DNA from 2 places in the Streptomyces sp. JLBT605 genome. Region 2 is predicted to be linked to the other one. Evidence: riboswitches for the same ligand, from Rfam matches in the RefSeq annotation. Region 2 holds a riboswitch; the other holds the start of a gene.
The links. Region 2 has a riboswitch for cyclic di-AMP ahead of AC4BDD_RS06580 (M23 family metallopeptidase). Riboswitches for the same ligand answer to the same signal wherever they lie in the genome.
Positions count from the first base shown of each region.

Region 1: linked by a shared signal. The riboswitch ahead of AC4BDD_RS15755 (M23 family metallopeptidase) and the one ahead of AC4BDD_RS06580 (M23 family metallopeptidase) in region 2 are both predicted to bind cyclic di-AMP.

Region 1 is NZ_CM177087.1:3,626,333-3,633,360, forward strand. It holds gene AC4BDD_RS15735 (DEAD/DEAH box helicase) at 1-933, shown strand, start outside; tRNA gene AC4BDD_RS15740 (tRNA-Lys) at 1,170-1,242, shown strand; partial or broken gene AC4BDD_RS15745 (DoxX family protein) at 1,569-2,072, shown strand; gene AC4BDD_RS15750 (DUF6227 family protein) at 2,584-3,354, shown strand; cyclic di-AMP (ydaO/yuaA leader) riboswitch at 3,814-3,975, shown strand; gene AC4BDD_RS15755 (M23 family metallopeptidase) at 3,987-5,198, shown strand; gene AC4BDD_RS15760 (aldo/keto reductase) at 5,420-6,427, shown strand; gene AC4BDD_RS15765 (hypothetical protein) at 6,526-6,828, opposite strand; gene AC4BDD_RS15770 (GNAT family N-acetyltransferase) at 6,976-7,028, shown strand, end outside.
Region 2 is NZ_CM177087.1:1,429,781-1,436,808, reverse strand. It holds gene AC4BDD_RS06585 (M16 family metallopeptidase) at 1-1,274, shown strand, start outside; cyclic di-AMP (ydaO/yuaA leader) riboswitch at 1,545-1,702, shown strand; gene AC4BDD_RS06580 (M23 family metallopeptidase) at 1,717-2,535, shown strand; gene AC4BDD_RS06575 (GntR family transcriptional regulator) at 2,817-3,629, shown strand; gene AC4BDD_RS06570 (HPr family phosphocarrier protein) at 3,841-4,122, opposite strand; gene AC4BDD_RS06565 (bifunctional acetate--CoA ligase family protein/GNAT family N-acetyltransferase) at 4,311-7,028, shown strand, end outside.

The sequences.
Region 1 (7,028 bases), 2.2 Mb from region 2:
ACGCGTCGCGCCACCGAGCTGCGCGAGGAGGCCGACCGGCTCTCCGCGCGCGCCGCCCGCGAGCGCGGCGAGGACCCGCAGGCGGCCGTCGCCGTCGGCGAGCAGGCCGCCGACGCCGCCCCCTCCGTGACCGCCGTGGTGCTGCCGGAGCAGGCCGCCGCGCCGGAGGCCGAGACCGTCGCCGCGGACGAGGCGCCGCGTCGTACCACCGGCTACGAGCGCCGCGACGACCGTGGCAACTTCGAGCGCCGGGACGAGCGCGGCAACTTCGAGCGCCGCGACCGTGACCGGGACCGTCGTGATGACCGTCCGTTCAACCGTGACCGGCGGGACGAGCGGGGCGGCAGCGGCTTCGGCCGTGACCGTGACCGCGACCGTGGCTTCGGCCGCGACCGCGATGGTGGCCGGGAGCGTCGTGACGACCGCCCGTTCAACCGCGACCGCCGGGACGGCGACCGTGGCGGCTTCGGCGGCGGCCGCTCGTACGAGCGCCGGGACGACCGTGGCTTCGGCCGCGACCGTGACCGCGATGGTGGCCGGGAGCGTCGTGACGACCGCCCGTTCAACCGTGACCGGCGGGACGAGCGGGGCGGCAGCGGCTTCGGCCGTGACCGCGACCGTGGCTTCGGCCGCGACCGCGACGGTGGCGAGCGCGGCTTCGGCCGGGACGGCGGCGACCGCGGCGGCTTCAACCGCGACCGTCGCGACGACCGCGCCGGGCGCCCGTTCGAGCGCCGCGACCACGGCCACCGCGACCACAACCACCGTGGCGGGGACCGCCCGTTCAGCCGCGACCGCCGGGATGAGCGTCCGTTCAACCGCGACCGTCGTGACGACCGTCCGGCCCGTCGCGACGACCACCGCGGCGGTGCGACCGGCAGCCGTCCCTTCGACCGCCGCGCCGACAAGCCGCGCTGGAAGCGCAACGGCTGATCCCGACTCGGACTGAACGACGACCGAGGATCTGGAGATAGATCGGCAGGTCGACGTCGAAGGACGTAGCGTGCGCGAAGGCCCGTACGACATGAAGATGTGTCGTACGGGCCTTCGTGCGCCGCTGGCAAGTCCGGTCGAGGACCGCCCAGTTGGGCGGTCCCGAGCAGCCGGCGCGGCTTCGGGACGGTATTGGCTCGGGGCTTTGCCGTCGGCCGGGCTATGCTGCGTTGTGCGGGTCATTAGCTCAATTGGCAGAGCAGTGGACTTTTAATCCATTGGTTCAGGGTTCGAGCCCCTGATGACCCACCGGATGCGAGGCCCCGACTGGGCCTGACCATCGAACATGAGCCCCGGCCAGGACGAATGGCCGGGGCTCCTCGGTTTTTCGGGCCCGCGGTGGGCGTGGCGCGGCCGCTCGAATGGCCCAGTTACGAAGGTGCGCGCGGCCGGGGCCGCACAGACTGGGGGCTGGACCGGGCTGCGGGCGATCTCCGCACGTCCCGATGGACCGTACGGACCGACCCCCGTCCCGCACGGACTGGCTCTCGTCTCGTACGGACTCGTCCTCGGGCGGGCCCCTGTGCGGGCCCCCTGCGGCTGGGACTCCGACCGCCCCTCGAACGGGAACTGCCATGTCGATGACGTACCGCAAGGACCTCGGACTGCTCGTGCTGCGGCTCGGTGCGGGCGGCGTGCTCTTCGCGCACGGCGCGCAGAAGCTGTTCGGCTGGTTCGGCGGCCAGGGTCTGGAGGGCACCGGCCGGGCCATGGAGCACATGGGCTTCACTCCGGGGCGCCCGAGCGCGCTCGGGGCGGGGTTGGGCGAGGCGGGCGGCGGGCTGCTGCTCGCCGCCGGTCTGGCGACCCCGGCCGCCGGCGCGGCGGCCGCGGGGGCGATGTCGGGCGCGGTGTCCGTCCACGCCCCGGCCGGGTTCTTCAGCGCGGCCGGGGGCTACGAGTATCCGGCGTTCCTCGGCTTTGTGGCCGCGGGGCTGGGGCTGGCCGGGCCCGGCCGGTACTCCCTCGACCGGGTCACCGGGCACTGCCTCAACCGCCCCTGGGTGCTCGTGTCGGCGTTCACGGCCAGCGCCGCGGCGGCGGCCGTCGTGGTCAGGCGCCGGGCGGCGACCGTCGCGGCGGCGAGCGGTCCGACCGGGGAGGGGCCGGGAGGGGAGGAACCGGAGCCGGAGGGGTCGGAACAGGAGGGGCCGGGGCCGGACGGTGCGGGCCCGGAAGGCACCGGGACGGAGATCGCGGGTCCGGACGGAGCGGGGCCGGACTGAGCGGGGCCGGACGGAGCGGGGCTGGAGAGAGCGGGTCCGGACGGTGCGGGACTGAGCCGGGATAGAGATCGCGGGTACGGACTGAGCGGGTCCGGACTGAGTGAGGCGGCAGGTCGCCCGATCCGGATGCGGAGCGCCCGGATCCGTCGATTTCCCGACTTCTCGGAGCGCCATCCTCCGGATCAGTCACCGCTCGGGTCCGCAGAGTGATGCTTCTGAGCCTCCTGGCGCAGATGTGAGTACCGAAGTCGTGTCAGGAGACAGCTTCTCGAAAGACCGCACGCGGGGTGTGTCTGCGCCGCTACGGTAAGTCGCGAATGGTCGCTGGGGGGCGCGGCGAGTCGATGGCCGGGAGGAGAGAGACATGGTGCATGCACAGGACGGCGGGACGCCCGCCGAGCATCTCGACGGGCTGCTGGCCCGCGCCCAGAACGGGTTCGAGATCGACGCGGCGGCGGTCACCACGCTGAGCGGCGCCCTGATGCACCAGACCGAGCTGCGTTCATGCCGCCAGTGCAACGAGCCGCCCGGCCCGCTCGGGTACAGCACCTTCCGACATATCTTCCTGCTCCCTGACGGCAGCAGCGGTGTGCTGTGGGAGCTGGAGCACAACACCGGCCCCGACGAGCGCCCGCTGTACGAGCTGTACGCCGACGAGGAGACCCTCCGGGCCGCTGAGCGCCGCGCATACGAGCGGACCGGAGGCAGCCGCTGGGAGGAGTTCGACGAGGCGCCGCTGTGGCTGCCCGACCAACTGCTGCACACCCCGCTGCCGCTGGACACCGCGCGTGCGTACGTGGCCGACAACTCCGCCGACCACGCGCGCCGGGTGCTGCGCCGCGCGGAGAACGACGACCGGCCGGGGGAGGAGGTCGAGCGGCTGCTGGAGAACGCGTTCGCGCACGACATCGCGCTCGCCCCCAAGCCGCGCCGCCGCACCGCCGGCCCGGACGCGACCTGGTGCCGCTTCTACGAGCACGCCTTCCTGCTCGCGGGTGGGGACGAGATCAGCCTCTGGGAGCTGGAGCACAACCTCACCAGTGACGGGCGGCTGGTGTGCGAGGTCTACCTCGACGAGGCCGCCGCCGAGCTGGCGGCGGACCGCCGGGCGCGCGCCCTCGGCGTCGAGCTCTGAGCCGTGACGCGCTGACGCCCGCCGTCACCTGCTGATGGCACTGTCTGCTGACGCCCGCCGTCACCTGCTGGCGCCCGCCGTCTGCTGATACCCGTCACTCCGCTGATGCCCGCTGTCTGCTGATGCCCGCCGTCGCGTCGCGGGCTCGGGCCCCGGCCGGATCGTCCGCCGGGGCCCGCCTTTCTGGGGCCGTCTTCCCGGGGCCGTCTTCCCGGCGAAGGCCGTCACCGTGCGTGTCCGGCCGCCACCCTCCGCATAACGATTGACGCACGATCAGCTCCTGGCCGTTTCAGCCGCGTATCTCTCATGGCGTCAATTCGCCCCGGGCTGCCCGAGAACATCCCGATAGGTGAGCGTCAAAGCTCCGTGGATTCCGGAGAACAGCTTGGAATAGCGTCGCGCCGTCTATTAACGTTCGATAACGCAGCGCGGTCGTCACAGCCGTCGCAGAGGCGGCACCGTGCGCCGTCGCCGAATCCCGCACGCACACTGCACCACCAGCAGCACCAAGGGAACCGGGGAACCACCAACCTTGGGGTGAATCGGGCCGAACCTGGCCCGTAGGAGACCTTCCTGCTCCGAACCCGTCAGCTAACCCGGTAGGCGAGAAGGAAGGAAAGGAGTACGCCCCCGTGGCGTCCAACAGGTCTGCCCTCGACGAGGCACCGCACGGCCCCGCCGGCTTCCCGCTCGGCCACGACTCCGGCCCCGACGCCACCGGAACCGACGCCTCCGCCGCGCCGGCCGCCACGGCCACCACCGCCACTGCCACGCTGCCGGCCATCGGCCCCGGTCCCGGGGCAGCGCCGTACGACGACGAGCCGTACGAGGAGTGGAACCCGACCGCCGAGTCCATCGCCCCCGTCCGCGGCCGGCACCGGGTCGTCAAGCAGCGCGGCGGCAGCATGGCGCGCAGCGGCGCGGTGCTCGGTGTCGGTGTCATCGCGGCGGTCGGCGCGGGTGGCATGGCGACCGCCAAGGACCGGCCCCAGGCTCCGATATCCATGCCGGATGTCGCGCACCTGATGGACGAGGCGCAGGACGCCCTGCCCGACGCCGAGGACCTGCCCGGCATCGGCCCGCTGATATCCGACGACTCATCCGGCTCCACCGCAAGCTCCCAGGGCTCCGCCCACCCCATCTCCCAGGCCGGGCTCACCGCCCAGGACAGGGCGCAGGGCTTCACCGACCCGGCCGAGGCACTGCGCGCCCGCATCATGCGGCAGGCCGAGCAGCAGCAGATCGGCGCTGACGCGGCCGAGCGGGAGGCGGCGGAGACGGCCGCGGCCGAGGCCGCCGTCAAGCAGGCCGCGGCGAAGAAGGCCGCGGAGGTCAAGAAGCAGGCCGCGGAGGCCGAGGCCAAGCGGGAGGCCGCGGCGGAGGCCAAGCGGAAGGCGGCGGAGGAGGCCCGGCGGAAGGCCGAGGCCGAGCGCCTCGCCAAGCTGGCCGCGTCCTACACCCTCCCGCTCGCCTCCTACACCCTCACCTCGTCCTTCGGTGAGGCCGGCGACATGTGGTCCGCCGACCACACCGGCCAGGACTTCGCCGCCCCGACCGGTACGCCGGTCAAGGCGGTGCACGGCGGCACGATCACCGAAGCCGGCTGGGCCGGTTCCTACGGCTACCGCATCGTGCTCACGCTCGAGGACGGCACCGAGATCTGGTACTGCCACCTGTCGTCGATGGTCCAGACGTCCGGCTCGGTGACCACCGGCGAGGTCATCGGCCGCGTCGGCGCCACCGGCAACGTCACCGGCCCGCACCTCCACTTGGAGGTCCGTCCGGGCGGCGGGGCCCCCATCGACCCGATGGGCTGGCTGCGCGAGCACGGCCAGAACCCCTGAGCCGCCCGAACCCCTGATCCGCCACCCCCCACCCCCACTCCCACCCCCCACACCCCCCCCACGCTTCCCCGATACGCCGACGGCCCTGGTGCTCTCTCCCCCCCCCTTGACACCAGGGCCGTCGGTTTCTGCCGCGGCCGCGGGCGCCCCACCCGCGTCGGCCCCGGAAGGGATGGCCCGCGGCCGGAATAAGCGGTGCGCGGCGTGCGCTGAAACAACGCATGGCTGAGAACGACAAGCACACCGGTAGGACCGACAGCGGCACCACCGACACCGGCCCGGAACCGAGGCCGGCCCGGAAGACGATCGGCAGCCTCGCGGTCCACCCGCTGGCCCTCGGCGGGAATGTCTTCGGCTGGACGGCCGATGAGGCCGAGTCCTTCGCCGTGCTGGACGCCTACGCCGCGGCGGGTGGCAATTTCATCGACACAGCCGACGTGTACTCGGCCTGGGTGCCGGGGAATTCGGGCGGCGAGTCCGAGACCGTCATCGGCAACTGGCTCGCGGCGCGCGGGAATCGGTCCGAGATCGTCGTCGCCACCAAGGTCGGCGCCGGATACCCCGAGCGCCGCGGTCTGTCCGCCGCGGCCATCAAGGCGGGAGCCGAGGAATCCCTCACCCGGCTGCGGACGGACTACATCGACCTCTACTACACGCACTTCGACGACACCTCGGTGCCGGTCGAGGAGATCATCACCGCACTGGACGACCTGGTGAAGCAGGGCAAGGTCCGGGAGATAGCGGCCTCCAACATCTCCGCGGAGCGCCTCGAGGCGTCGCTGGCGTTCTCGGAGCAGGAGGGGCTGGCCCGGTACGTCGCCCTCCAGCCCCACTACAACCTGGTCTCCCGGGACACCTACGAGGGCGAGCTCGCCGAGGTGGCCGCGCGGCACGGCCTGGCCGCCGTGCCGTACTTCGCCCTGGCCTCCGGCTTCCTCACCGGCAAGTACCGCCCCGGTACGTCCGTGGACAGCGCCCGCTCCGGCAGCGCGGCCCAGCACCTGGAGACCGAGCGCGGCCGCAAGGTCCTGGCCGCCCTGGACGACATCGCGGCAGCTCGCGGAGTCGAGCAGGCCACCGTCGCGCTGGCCTGGCTGGCTGCCCAGCCGACCGTCGCGACGCCCATCGCCAGCGCCCGCACGGTCGACCAGCTGCCGGCCCTGCTGGCCCTGGCCGACCTCAAGCTGACCGAGGCCGAGGTGGCCGCGCTGACCGCCGCCTCCGCATAACCCCACGCCCGCGCCGGCTCCGACCGAGCGGAAGCGGAAGGCCGGGGGCGGCGGAATCCATCACCGGATTCCGCCGCCCCCGGCCTTCCCATCCTCGCTCAGCTCTTGCGGTCGGCGGCGGCCCAGGAGGCGGCCGCCACCGCGCCGGCCACGGCGAACACCGAGGGCCAGGCACCGACCTTCTTGGCCAGCGGATGCGAACCGGCGAACGCCGCGACGTACAGCCCGCTCAGCGCGGCCGCCGTCCCGTTCCCGGCCTTCGCCCGCCAGCCCCGCGCGGCCACCGCCCCGGCTGCGGCCAGCGCGACCCCGCCCAGCTGCCGCTTCTTCGTCCAGCGCGCCACGCCGTACCCGCCGACGAGCCCGCCCGCGGCCACTACCCCTGCCGGAACCCCAGCCATTGCCACAACCCTCCAGTCACAGACGACTCAGCCTTCCAAGAGCCATTCGACCGCATCAGGGGGCGATTTTCCCCACGAGACGGTCACGAATCGCGCCTTTTCCTGCAACAACCACCAAGCCGCGATCACTCCTCGTACGTTTGATCCATGTCTATGCACCCGTACGCCTACCGGCCGGCGACCCCGGCCGACGCGGGCCA
Region 2 (7,028 bases):
CCGTGGAGATCAACCTGACCGCCCCGCTGGACGCCGAGCCCGCCGGGCTCGACGGCGTCGCGACCATCATGGCCCGCGCGCTGTCCGAGGGCACCGACAAGCACACCGCCGAGGAGTTCGCCGCCGAGCTGGAGCGGTGCGGCGCCACCCTCGACGCGCACGCCGACCACCCCGGCATCCGGGTCTCGCTGGAGGTGCCGGTCTCCCGGCTGCCCAAGGCCCTCGGTCTGCTCGCCGACGCGCTGCGCGCCCCCGCGTTCCCGGAGAGCGAGGTGGAGCGGCTGGTGGCCAACCGCCTGGACGAGATCCCGCACGAGCTGGCCAACCCCGCCCGGCGGGCCTCCATGGCCCTGTCCAAGGAGCTCTTCCCGGCGGCCGCCCGGCTCTCCCGGCCCCGCCAGGGCACCGAGGAGACCGTCCGGCGGATCGACGCCGCCGCGGTGCGCGCCTTCTACCAGGCGCATGTGCGGCCGGCCTCCGCGACCGCCGTGGTGGTCGGCGACCTGACCGGCGTCGACCTGGACAAGGCCCTTGCCGACACGCTCGGCGCCTGGAGCGGCGGTCCGGCGCCGGAGCGTCCGTACCCGGTGATCACCGCCGACGACGCCGGCCGGGTGGTGATCGTGGACCGGCCCGGCGCGGTGCAGACCCAGCTGCTCATCGGCCGGATCGGTGCCGACCGGCACGACCGGGTCTGGCCCGCCCAGGTGCTCGGCACCTACTGCCTCGGCGGCACCCTCACCTCCCGGCTCGACCGGGTGCTGCGCGAGGAGAAGGGCTACACCTACGGGGTGCGCGCCTTCGGGCAGGTGCTGATGTCGGTGCCGGACGGCGCCCCCGGCCCCGGCGGCTCCGGCTCCGCGCCCACCGGTGTCGCGATGCTCGCCATCAGCGGCTCGGTGGCCACCGAGGTGACCGGGCCCGCGCTGGAGGACACCTGGAAGGTGCTGCGCACCCTCGCGGAGGAGGGGCTGACCGACGACGAGCGTGATGTCGCGGTGCAGAACCTGGTCGGCGTCGCCCCGCTCCGCTACGAGACCGCGGCGGCCGTCGCGGGCACTCTGGCGGACCAGGTCGAGCAGCACCTGCCGGACGACTTCCAGGCCCATCTGTACGCCCGGCTCGCCGAGACCGGGACGGTCGAGGCGACGGCCGCCGCGGTGAACGCCTTCCCCGTCGACCGGCTCGTCACCGTGCTCGTCGGTGACGCCTCGGTCATCGAGGAGCCGGTCCGCGCCCTGGGCATCGGCGAGGTGAAGGTGGTCACCGGCTGACCCACGGCCACCGGCTGAGAGGCCGTCAGCGGCCGGGCGGAGACGCTCACCGGCTGACGACGGCTCAGCGGAGCGAGGACACACAGGACTCCGGCGTCGCACGAGACGCCGGAGTCCTGCGTTATCCGCCTGCGGTGTCCGGTTTGTCGTGGAGGCGGTATGTCTGCCCTGTGGCGAGGGCAACAAAATGCCGGATCTGTTTGGCGATCAAAAGATCAGCCGTCTAGCGTCGGGTCGGCTGTTCGTCGGATTGCGTCGCACCCGCGGCCCGGGCAGCCATCGCCGAGTCCCGCAAGGGAGCCGGGGACCCGCCCTCTTCGGAGGGACTTCCCCTGGGGTGAATCGGGCGCCTCCGCGAGGAGGGGTCCGTAGGAGACCTTCCTGCTCCGAACCCGTCAGCTAACCCGGTAGGCGAGAAGGAAGGAAAGGAGTACGCCACCCCATGGCGTTCACCCGTCCCACCGGGAAGCACCGCCGCCCCCGGCGCTCCGCCATGCGCACCGGCACGAACATCGCCGGCATGGCCACCCTGGCCGCCTCCGGCGTCGTCGCCAGTCTCGCCTCCCCGGCGCTCGCCGCCGGCGGCGACTCCCCGAGCTTCGAGGACACCGGTCTGAACCAGGCGATCGTCGTCGGCGACGACCTCGCCCAGGAGATCGGCGCCCAGGCGCACAGCCAGGAGCGCGCAGCCGAGGAGGACGCGGCCAAGGCGGAGGCCGAGGACACGGCGCGCCGGGAGGCCGTCCGCCAGGCCGCCGAGACCAAGCGCAAGGCCGAGGCCGCTGAGAAGAAGGCCAAGGCGGAGCGGGCGGCCAAGGAGCGGGCCGCGCGGGAGGCCGAGCGCAAGCGGCTGAACACCTTCGTGGCGCCCATAACCGGCTCCTACGTCTCCACCCAGTACCACGCCTCCAGCGGGCTGTGGAGCTCCGGCAGCCACACCGGTGTCGACTTCCACGCCGCGTCCGGCACCACGGTGCACGCGGTGGGCTCCGGGACCGTAGTCGAAGCAGGCTGGGGCGGCGCGTACGGCAACAACATCGTGATCAAGATGAATGACGGCACGTACACCCAGTACGGCCACCTGTCGTCGCTCAATGTCTCGGTCGGCCAGACGGTGACCCCGGGCCAGCAGATCGGCCTGTCGGGCAACACCGGCAACACCACCGGCCCGCACCTGCACTTCGAAGCGCGGACCAGCCCGGAGTACGGCTCGGACATCGACCCGGTCGCCTACCTCCGCTCGCACGGGGTCAACATCTGACGCCCCCGGACCATCGCGCACAGGCCCCGGCCACTCGGCCGGGGCCTGTCGTATGTCCCGCCGGGCCTGCCGCAAGGTGGCGCCGGGGCGGCCGCGTGTGCCGCCGGGACGGCCGGAGGGCGCCGCGACTGCCGCGCAATCCCGCTTGGCCAAAAATTATCCATGAAATCCCGCCGCTCGTCGGAAATTCGAGCTCTGTGGAATAGAGTTCGGTGAACGCGCGTCGATCGACTGCGTTTCGCAGAGATTAAGGCGGAGGTTCACACCATGCGGGACCGGAAGTGAGCGGCGATACGACAGCGGTCCAGGGCGGTCGCCGGATTTCCGCGCACGCCGTATGCACCGCGATTCGGGACGACATCGTCTCCGGCGCGTACCAGCCCGGCAGTCGACTGACCGAGGAACTGCTCGCGCGCCGTTACGGCGTCTCGCGGGTCCCGGTCCGCGAGGCGCTGCGGACCCTGGAGTCCGAGGGGTTCGTCACCACCCGCCGGCATGCCGGCGCCTGCGTCGCCCAGCCGTCCGAGCGCGAGGTCGCCGACCTCCTCGACATCCGCGCCCTGCTGGAGCCGCTGGGTGCGGCGCGGGCCGCCCAGCGCCGCACCGAGGCCCACCTCAAGGTGCTCCGCGGGCTGGTCAGGCTCGGGCAGGAGCGGGCGGCGCGGGGCCAGTTGGCGGAGCTGCGGTCGCTGGGCGACTGGTTCCACGAGACCCTCGCGCAGGCCTCCGGCAGCCCCAGCCTGGCCGGGCTGCTGGTCCAGCTGCGCCGCAAGATCTACTGGGTCTACGCGGTCGATCCCGCCCGTCTCCCGCCGCCACCCGCGACGGAAAGCGCTTCGCGCGCCCAGCCTGGCCGGACCACGCCGCCGCCCGCCCGCGGCGCCGGGCGTACGGAGCCGGGCACCGCCCGAGCGGTGGAGTCCTGGGCGGAACACGGCGCGCTGCTGGACGCGGTGACCCGCGGTGACGCCGAGCGGGCTCGCTCGCTGGCCGCGGCGCACGCCGAGCGGTCCATGGCCGATTACCGGCTGCGTCGCCCCTTCCAGGTGAGGGGTTCGAAACAGTCCGTAAACACGGCGAGTTCCCAGAATTAACAATTCGCCGGTATACAACCCTCGGGGGAATTCCCGGAGCGGTGCCGTGTGCCTTTATGGTGCGCCGATATCGACGTGGAGTCCGCCCTTTCCGTGCAGGGAATAGCGAGCGGTCCTTCGGGAATGTGGTGACAGCAAGGCCGCGGTCTCCCGGTTCCGGGATACCGCGGCCTTGGTGTGCCCCGGTGGTGCCGGGGCGAGGGTTGCCGGGTCAGACCGTCTCCGGCAGTTCCTCCAGCCCCTCGGCGACCAGCTTGGCCAGACGGTCGAGCGCGGCCTCCGCGCTGTCGTCCTCCGAGGCGAGGACGATCTCCTCGCCACCCTGGGCGCCCAGGCCCAGCACCGCGAGCATGGAGGCGGCGTTGACCGGGTTGCCCTCGGCCTTGGCGATCGTCACGGGGACGCCCGAAGCGGTAGCGGCCCGAACGAAGATCGACGCGGGGCGGGCATGCAGGCCCTCGGCCCAGCCGACGGTGACGCGGCGCTCAACCATGGTGTAGCCCTTCAGGTCGTTGCTAGGTTGTCTAGACCAGTGTCGCACGGTGTCGGGAGTGGTCCGGAACGGACCTGACGCGGGGCCCGGCCGGTACGTCGTGCACAGCTTGCCGCGCCATCCGCGGGTCCGCGATGCGGCACCACGGGGCGGGTGTCCGTCTCCGCCCCGGCGCTTACGCTGGCCCCATGGACACCGCGTCAGATCCGGACCGCCACAGCTACCCGGCCCACTGGGAAGCGGACGTGGTGCTCCGCGACGGCGGCATCGCGCAGATCCGCCCCATCACCGCGGACGACGCGCAACGCCTGGTCAGCTTCTACGAGCATGTCTCCGACGAGTCGAAGTACTACCGCTTCTTCGCGCCCTACCCCCGGCTCTCCGCCCGCGACGTGCACCGCTTCACCCACCACGACTACGTCGACCGGGTCGGGCTGGCCGCCACGGTGGGGGACGAGTTCATCGCCACCGTCCGCTACGACCGCATCGACGAGCGCGGCCGGCCCGCCAGCTCCCACCCCGATCCGGCGGCCCCCGGCACGGCCCCCGCGCCGGTCCCCGACGAGGCCGAGGTCGCCTTCCTGGTGCAGGACGCCCACCAGGGCCGGGGGGTGGCCTCCGCCCTCCTGGAGCACATCGCCGCCGTCGCCCGCGAGCGCGGCATCCGCCGCTTCGTCGCCGAGGTGCTGCCCGCCAACACCAAGATGATCAAGGTGTTCACGGACGCCGGCTACACCCAGCAGCGCAGCTTCGAGGACGGGGTCGTCCGCCTCGAATTCGACCTCGAACCCACCGACCGGTCGCTCGCCGTGATGCGCGCCCGGGAGCAGCGCGCCGAGGCCCGCTCGGTGCAGCGGCTGCTCGCGCCCGGCTCCGTCGCCGTCATCGGCACCGGACGCAGCCCCGGCGGCGTCGGCCGCGCCGTGCTGCACAACGTCCTCGCCGGCGGCTTCACCGGCCGCGCCTACGCGGTCAACCGCGCCTTCCCGGAGGGACAGACGGTCCTGGAGCCCGAGGGCGTCCCCGCGTACCGCTCCATCCGCGAGATCGCCGATCCGGTCGACCTGGCCATCGTCGCCGTACCGGCCGAACACGTCCCCTCCGTCGTCGCCGACTGCGGCGAACACGGCGTCCAGGGGCTCGTCGTGGTCTCCTCCGGATACGCCGAGAGCGGCCCAGAGGGCCGCGCCCGCCAGCGCGAGCTGATCCGCCAGGCCCGCAGCTACGGGATGCGGGTGATCGGCCCCAACGCCTTCGGGATCATCAACACCGCCGACGCCGTCCGGCTCAACGCCTCGCTCTCTCCCGAGCTGCCCTTCGCCGGCCGGGTCGGGCTGTTCACCCAGTCCGGCGCCATCGGCATCGCGCTGCTGTCCGGACTCCACCGGCGCGCCGCCGGACTGGTGGGCCTGTCCACCTTCGTGTCCGCGGGCAACCGCGCCGACGTCTCGGGCAACGACGTGCTGCAGTACTGGCACGACGACCCGCACACCGGCATCGCCCTGATGTACCTCGAATCCATCGGCAACCCCCGGAAGTTCAGCCGGCTGGCCAAGCGCACCGCGGCCGTCAAGCCCGTCGTCGTGGTCAAAGGCTCCCGGCACAGCGGCAGCGCCCCGCCCGGCCACGCCGTCGCCACCACCGGCATCCCGGACGCCATCGTCAGCGACCTGCTCCGCCAGGCGGGCGTGATCCGGGTCGACACCGTCACCGAACTCGCCGACACCGGACTGCTGCTCGCCGCCCAGCCGCTGCCGCACGGCCCGCACGTCGCCATCCTCGGCAACAGCGAGTCCCTCGGCCTGCTCACCTACGACGCCTGCCGCACCGAAGGGCTCAGCCCGCTGCCGCCCCGCGACCTCACCACCGGCGCGGGCCCGGCCGACTTCGGCCGGGCACTGGGCGAGGCGCTGGCCGACGAGCGGTGCGACGCGGTCGTCGTCAACGCCATGCCCTGGGTCGGGGAGCCCTCCGCGGCGGACCTCGCCGCGGCGCTCCGCGAGGCCGCCGCGGCCGGCGGCGCGGCCAAGCCGATCGCCGTGGTCCACCTGGAGATCCCCGGCCTCGCCGAAGCACTCGCGGCGCCGGGCGCGCCCTGCGACACCACGGGGCAGGCGCCCACGGCCCCGGACGGCCTCGCCGACACCACGGCGCCCGTGCCCCACCCCGGCACCGCCGCAACCGGCACCGCCGCGCCCGGGGCCTTCGCCTCCGGGCCCGCCGCCGCTGCCGGGTCCGGCGCGCCGCCCGCGCCTGCCGCGTCTGCCGCCGCTCCCTGGCCTCGCGACCCCGCCGCACACGCCGCGCCTCCCGGGCCCGGCACGCCCGCCGCGCCGTCCGGGCCCGTCGCGCGCACCGGTCAGATCCGGCCTGCCGCGCCTCCCGCCCCCGCCGGGCCCACCGCGCAGTCGCAGCCCGGGCCTTCGGGTACGGCCGGGACCGCGACGCAGGCCGGGCCTTCGGCGCCTGCGTGGCCTCCCATGCCCGCCGACCCTCCTCCCGCCCCTGCCGGGCCGGGTGGTGCCGGGACGCCGGCGGCTTCGGCGTTGCCCGGGTCCGGCGGCTCTTCCGCGCCCGCCGCGCCGTCCAGGCCCACCGCGCAACCCGCGGCCGCGCCCGGCGGCCGACCCGCCGACGCGTCCGCCGGGACCCCCATGACCGAGGCTCCCGCAGGCGCCCCCAGTACCGACGCGGCCGCCGCGGCCTGCCGGATCCCGGCCTACCCCTCCGCCGAGCGCGCCGTGCGGGCCCTCGCCGAGGCCGTGCGGTACGCCCGCTGGCGGCACCAGGCCGCCGAGCCCGGCCGGGTGCCCGCCTACGACGACATCGACGAGGCCGGAGCCGCCGCCGACATCGAGGTGCTGCTCGCCGGGGAGGGCGGCGCGCCGGCCCGCGAGACCCCCACC